DNA from 2 places in the Thioalkalivibrio sp. ALE12 genome. Region 2 is predicted to be linked to the other one. Evidence: predicted binding sites of a transcription regulator. Region 2 holds the regulator's gene; the other holds the start of a gene.
The links. Region 2 encodes FNR, which switches genes on or off when oxygen is low (the NO sensors DNR and NnrR bind a similar motif). Its sites were predicted from a motif close to TTGATNTANATCAA; they were not measured.
Positions count from the first base shown of each region.

Region 1: the regulator FNR is predicted to act here: its motif matches at 1,212-1,225, upstream of hemN (oxygen-independent coproporphyrinogen III oxidase).

Region 1 is NZ_KB905905.1:320,638-324,039, reverse strand. It holds gene hpnE (hydroxysqualene dehydroxylase HpnE) at 1-258, opposite strand, end outside; gene hpnD (presqualene diphosphate synthase HpnD) at 263-1,123, opposite strand; gene hemN (oxygen-independent coproporphyrinogen III oxidase) at 1,303-2,691, shown strand; gene F614_RS0101525 (hypothetical protein) at 2,760-2,996, shown strand; gene F614_RS0101520 (DUF2283 domain-containing protein) at 2,993-3,190, shown strand; gene hpnC (squalene synthase HpnC) at 3,240-3,402, opposite strand, start outside.
Region 2 is NZ_KB905905.1:583,956-587,357, reverse strand. It holds gene F614_RS0102695 (carbamate kinase) at 1-60, shown strand, start outside; gene F614_RS0102690 (hypothetical protein) at 185-406, shown strand; gene F614_RS0102685 (DUF2058 domain-containing protein) at 447-1,016, opposite strand; gene F614_RS0102680 (DUF2390 domain-containing protein) at 1,114-1,605, opposite strand; gene fnr (fumarate/nitrate reduction transcriptional regulator Fnr) at 1,598-2,332, opposite strand; gene F614_RS0102670 (cyclopropane-fatty-acyl-phospholipid synthase family protein) at 2,612-3,402, shown strand, end outside.

The DNA.
Region 1 (3,402 bases), 260 kb from region 2:
GTGAAAGGCCGAGTCGGGGTCGATACCGACCGCGCGGATCTGTTCCAGGGTCTGCTGGCAGGCCCCCACGAGGATGTGCTGGCCGTTGTCCAGTGGGGTGTGGTCCAGCTCCAGGCTGCGGGCGCGCCCGCCGGGGATCCTGCCGGCCTCGATCAGGTGTACGGGGTGTCCGGCGCGCGCCAGGGCGAGGGCTGCGGTCAGGCCGGCCCAGCCCGCGCCGACCACGGCGACAGGGTTCGCGGGAGGGCTGGAGGCCATGGAGTCAGGCCGCGCGGCGGCGATGCTCGCGTTTCAGGCGCCGGGCGGTGCGCCAGGCGATCCAAAGCTTGCGGATCGGGGTCAGACGTACGCGGTGTTCCAGAACACGGAAGCCGTCGTCCTCGATCTCGTCCAGCAGGGTGCGGTAGATCGCCGCCATGATCAGGCCCGGGCGCTGGGGATAGCGGTCGGCAGCGGGGAGGTGTTCCTCGGCACTGTCGTAGTAGCGCCGCGCCCGTTCGGCCTGTTCCGCGAACAGGGCGCGATGACGGTCATCGGTGATGTTGACCTGGAACTCCTCGGGTTTGACCCCGTGCTTGCGCAGCTCGTCGAGCGGGATATAGACGCGGCCGCGCATGGCGTCCTCGTGGACGTCGCGCAGGATGTTGGTGAGCTGCAGGGCCATGCCGAGGTCGTGGGCGTACTTCAGCGTGCGCCGGTCGCTGTAGCCGAAGATGTGGGCGGACAGGATGCCGACCACGCTGGCGGCTCGATAGCAGTACAGCGACAGGGTGGTGAAATCCGGGTAGCTGTCGTAGTCGAGATCCATCTGCATGCCGTCGATGATCTCGTCGAAATATTCGCGGCCCAGGTCGAAGGCGGCGATGTGGGGCTGCAGTGCCTGGGAGATAGGATGACGCGGTTCGCCCGCGAACAGGCGTTCGATCTCCTGGCGCCACCAGTCCAGCTTGGTCCGGGCGACGCTCTCCTCGCGGACCTCGTCGACGATGTCGTCCACTTCCCGGCAGAAGGCGTACAGCGCTGTGATGGCGCGGCGCCGGTCGGGCTCCAGAAAGCGAAAGGCGTAGTAGAAGCTGGAGCCGCTCTGTGCGGCCTTCTCCTCGCAATACTCGTCGGGGGACATGCGCTCTCGCGTGGCGGGTGTCGAACAGGGACGGGAAGGCTAGCACAGGCAGTGCGCGAGGCGGGAGATTGCCCCCGAAGGCGGATTGTTGACCTGTATCAAGCCCGCTACCGGGTCGTGGTCGTAGCCTGTGGTGGTCCGATGCCGTAAATGGGCGGTACACGCTCGAGGGGGACCCGATGGAGCAGCGCCTGGTATTTGATCCGGAGATCCTGCGTCGCTATGACGTGAGCGGACCTCGCTACACGTCGTATCCCACGGCACCCCAGTTCCACGAGGGTTTCGACGACCGCGCGTATGCCGAGGCGGCGCAGGCCACCAACGGGGCGGACCCGGCGCGTCCGCTGTCGCTGTACGTGCATGTCCCGTTCTGCGACACGGTCTGCTTCTATTGTGCCTGCAACAAGGTCATTACCGGCAACTACCAGCGGGCACAGCGCTATCTCGCGTATCTCGAACGCGAGGCCGAGCTGCAGGGCGAGCTGTTTGATGCGGAGCGCACGGTGGGGCAGTTGCACTTCGGCGGGGGCACGCCGACCTATCTCGGGGACGAGGATCTGCGCCTGGTGATGGCATTGCTCGGGCGCCACTTCCGCCTCGACGACAGTGCCGCGCGCGAATTCTCCATCGAGATCGACCCGCGCGCGGTGCGACCCGGGACGATTCCGCTGCTGGGCGAACTGGGTTTCAACCGCATCAGCCTCGGCGTGCAGGACTTTGATCCGGACGTGCAGCGGGCGGTCAACCGCATCCAGCCCTTCGACGTCACCGCGCGCGCCGTCGAGCAGGCCCGGGCCCATGGGTTCGAGTCCACCAACTTCGACCTGATCTACGGGCTTCCGCTGCAGACGGTGGAGACCTACACCCGCACCCTGGAGCGTGCCCTCGAACTGCGCCCGGAACGCCTGGCGATCTACAACTACGCCCATCTGCCACAGATGTTCAAGACGCAGCGCCAGATCCGCGAGGCGGACCTGCCCGATGCAGCCGAGAAGCTCGCGATCCTGGAGACGACCATCGAGCGGCTGACCGCGGCGGGCTACGTCTACATCGGGATGGATCACTTTGCCTTGCCGGACGACGAGCTGGCCGAGGCACAGCGAGCCGGGACGCTGCAGCGCAACTTCCAGGGCTATTCCACCCGTGCGGAGTACGATCTCGTGGCGCTGGGTCCCACGGCCATCGGGAAGGTCGGCGCGACCTACAGCCAGAACCTGCGCGAGCTGGATGCCTACTACGCCCGCCTGGATGCGGGCCGCCTCCCGGTCTTTCGGGGGCTGGAGCTGAGTGCCGACGACCGCCTGCGGCGGGACGTGATCAGCGAACTGATGTGCCACTCGCGGATCGACTTTGCCGCGATCGAGGCGCGCCACGGGATCGTGTTCGGCGAGGTCTTCGCGGACGCGCTAGGGCGTCTGGAAGGTATGCAGGCCGACGGTCTGGTGCGCATTGAGGCAGGGCGGCTGGATGTGCTGCCACGCGGCCGCCTGCTTCTGCGCAACGTGGCCATGGCATTCGATGCCTATCTGGGCACCGAAGGGCAGCCGCGCTACAGCAAAGTGGTGTGACGGACTTGACGGCGATGAGGGGTCGCCGAAAGACTTGAGGGAGGACGACCGCCAACAAGGATGTTGCGGTGAAGACGACACGCTATTTCGAAGCCGTAAGGGCGAGACCCGATCGGCGTATGATCCGGGACGAATGGATCGTTCAGGCGATCGACGAGCCGCTGTACGAAGAAGTGCAGGGCGATGGACGGATCCGCCGATGGGCTTTGATAGACGAGGCAGAAGAACGCTACCTCCGTGTCGTGCTGTTGGCGGACGGGGAAACCGTTCACAACGCCTTTTTTGATCGAGGGTTCAGACGATGAAGCTGCAGTATTTCGGGGATACGGACACGCTTTACATCGAGTTTCGAGGCGATCGCGTGGCGGAAACGCGTTCCCTCGATGAAAACACGACCCTGGATGTCGACGCGGAAGGAGCGGTGTGCGCCATCACCTTTGAACACGCGAGCGAACGGACGGACCTGCAGCATCTCACGGTCGAGGGTATCGCTGCCTGACGCGAAGGACGCTACACGAAAGGCGTATGGGGGGTTAGAAGACCGCTCGTCACCGGCTCCGCCGACGCGGGCGCAGGCTGTGGCCCAGGATGATCCAGGCGTCGCGGGTGCGCAGGCGCGGGCGGGCGAAGACGTCGTCCTGCTGGCGCAGGCGCCAGAGGATGCGGGCGCCGCCATTGATGATGGCGCGGATTTCCAGCCCCATGCGCCCG
Region 2 (3,402 bases):
GCCGCTGATATCCTGGACGGCCAGGCCGGGACCCGCATCCTGCCGGTCGGGACCGTCTGACAGCGAATCCGCAGCCAGGCGGGTCTCAAGGGCGTGTGCCAAGCCCGTGATCTTCACGCCGGCGCTTGCGCGCCGGGCCGCGGGCTTGCACGCTTTGACCTGAAAACACCCGAGAGCGATAGCGATGCGAGAGATTCAGCGAGCGACCCCCCTGGTGATCGGACTGACCGCCGTGGGCCTGCTGGCCCTGGGCTGTGGCAACGGCGCGCCGGAGGAGGAGTCGGCGGGTGCACCCCAGAGTCTGGGTGAGGGGGGGCTAACCCCTCAGGACATGTCCAGTGACGAGGCCCGGCGTCCGCAGCAGTCCGGCATGCCGGCCGCGGACGTGAAGCGCACCACGGACTGACGGACCCGCGGGGCCGCCGGTCCGTGCGTGCCCCTTGCCCTCACCACATCAGGTCATCGGGGACGACGTAATCCTTGTAGGGGTCGTCCGGGTCGGGGTCGGACGACGCATCATCCTCGGCCGGAATCACCAGCGGCCATTCCGGCTCGCGCTCGCGGATGCGGTTCGCTGTCTCCCGCGGGATGACCCGGAAGCCCTTCTCCGGCCGGATATCCAGCCCCGCAATCGCGGCGCGCCCGTCGGCGAGGCGCTTTTGCAGATCCGCTGTCACCGGTAGGTGACGGATCTGCCCCCCCTGCTGAAAGTGATAGTCCAGCGCGGCATCGCCCGTGGGGATCGGCGCCAGGTGGGTGCTGACCAGCTCGCGGATCTGCGCGTGGCGGGCGCGGCGTTCGGCACGCTCCTGCTGTTCGCGGTTCTTCTGCCGCGAGCGTTCGGCCTGCTCGGCCTTGCGCGCCTCGGCCACGCCGGGCTCGGGGCCGGTCTTGCGGTCCTTCTTCTTTTTCGCGTTGCCCTTTTGCGCCTGATGCTTTTGCGCCTTGGCCTTGCGAACCTGTTTTTCGTCCACCAGCCCCGTCTTCAGGAGCTGGCTGCGCAGATCGTCGGACATGAATCCTGCCGTGTAGGGTCTGTATGCCGGGGAGGATAGCCGGAACAGCCAGCGCATGCAGCCGGTATGCCGCTACGTACGTCCCTGCGTGGACACGCTATTGAGAGCACCGATCCGGAGTGTGTGGCGCGTCGCGGATCTCGGCCTCCGGCAATGCGGGGAACAGCGTGTGCAGTCGGCGCCGGTGGTTCACGGCGTGGGACCGGCTATCCGGCGTCGAGAGCTGGCGGGCCTGCGCGAGCAGTTGCAGGCCCGCCAGGCGCTCGCTCTGGAGTTCGAGCGCGAGTACCGCGCGGTAGAGCGTGTCGCGCTCGGGGGTGCGCAACTGGCGGCGCAGGGCGCGGATGCGTCCGGTGGCAGAGGTCTGCCAGCGGCGGGCGGTTTGCGCGAGCCGTTGCCACTGAGAGGTCGTCAGCGGTCGGGGGTACCACAGGGCAAACAGCGCCAGCATCACATCCACCCCGAAGTCCTCCTGCCAGCGCAGCAGGCGCGCGCGTGCATCGGGGTCGGCCCAGAGGGTTCCGGCGAAGCGCCAGAAGGCCTCGAAGTCCGTCGACGGCTCCTCCGGGGTGCCTCCGGATTCAGGCACTGCTCGCGGCGGAGGAGGTGAACGTCACCCCGGCGGTGTTCCGCAGACTCTCGGGCTCCAGGATCTCGAGGTCGCGGGTGTGCAGGCTGATTACGCCCTGGTTGCGCAGCTGGGTGAACAGTCGGCTGATGGTCTCCTGGGTCAGGCCCAGGTGGTTGGCGATGTCGGCGCGCGACATCGGCAGGTAGAACCGCTCGGGGGACAGGCCGCGAGTGCGCTGGCGTTCCGACAGCCCCACGAGGAATGTCGCCAGGCGCTGCTCGGCCGTGCGCTGGGCAAGCAGCGCATGCAGGCTTTCGTCCTGCGCGAGCTCCTGGCTCATCACGCTCATCATGTGCTGGCGGAACGTGGGCAGGCGCCCGGCGAGGTCGTCGACATGCCCGTAGGGCACGGCACAGACGCTGGTGGATTCCAGGGCCACGGCACTCACCGGGTGCTTGCCCGAATGGATCGCGTCCAGTCCCAGGAGGTCGCCGGCCAGGGCAAAGCCCGTGATCTGTTCAGTGCCGTCATCGGAGATCAGCACCGTCTTCAGCGCCCCCGTGCGGACCGCATACAGCGCGTCGAACTTGGCCCCCATGGTGAACAGGGCCGCGCCCTTGGCGATCGGCCGGCGCTGCTGGACGATCTCGTCGAGCTGCCAGAGCTCGTCCTGCGGCAGGCCGACCGGCAGGCAGAGCTGGCGCAGGGTGCAGTGCTGACAGGCTTGGGTGGGTCGTAGCGTCATGAGTGCAGGGTAGCCGTTTTTTCGGAATTGGGGAAAGGGATTTTCGGGGTCTGCCATCACGCTCGGGAATGCGCTACTGTCCCTGTGGAATGCAGGTGATTCGGGTCGGGGTTATTACGGGTCTCGAAGCGGCGCCGGCCGCCCACTTCACCGCGCGCGGCATCAGGCATGGACAACGCGAGATAACAATATTTAGACTCAGTTTACATTGGGTGGCGCGGCAACGGCCTGGAACCCACGCGTTGCGCACGGGCCGCCGAGACAAGGACAGGGGTCAAGATGATCGAGCGGTTACTCGAGCAATACATGCGCTACGGGACCTTTGTGCTGCGGCACCCGGATGGCCGCGAGCAGCGTTTCGGTAGCGGTACGCCGGAGATCGCGATGCAGCTGCATGACCGGGCGGCGCTGCGCAAGATCGGTCGCGATCCGGGGTTCCAGCTGGGCGAGACCTACATGAACGGCATGTGGTCGCCTGGCCCCGAGGGCCTGCAGGTGTTCCTGGATGTGGCTATGCGCAACTTCGCGCCGATGTTCCAGCAGCGTGTCAATCCGGCGGTGCGTATGCTCCGGGCGCTGATCGAGCAGGGCAACAAGGTGGCGCGCTGCTATCAGAACATCGCCCATCATTATGATGTCGACGAGTGGCTTTATCGCCAGTTCCTGGACGAGGGCATGTTCTACAGTTGTGCCTACTTCGAGCGGCCCGATATGACGCTGGAGGAAGCGCAGCAGGCCAAGTGCGCGATGCTGCGCAGGAAGCTGCGCCTGGAACCCGGCATGCGGGTCCTTGATATCGGTTGCGGCTGGGGCGGCCTGGCCTTCCATCTGGCCGAGCACGCGGACGTGCAGGTCGACGGCGTGACACTGTCCCGGGAGCAGCTGCGGGTGGCCCGGGAGGAGGCCGGGCGACGCGGGCTGGAGGACCGGGTGCGGTTTCTCTACCAGGACTACCGCGAGCATGACGACCAGTACGACCGGATCGTCAGCGTCGGCATGTTCGAGCATGTCGGCACACCCAACTACGGTACGTTCTTCCAGCGGGTACACGACCTCCTGACGCCCGACGG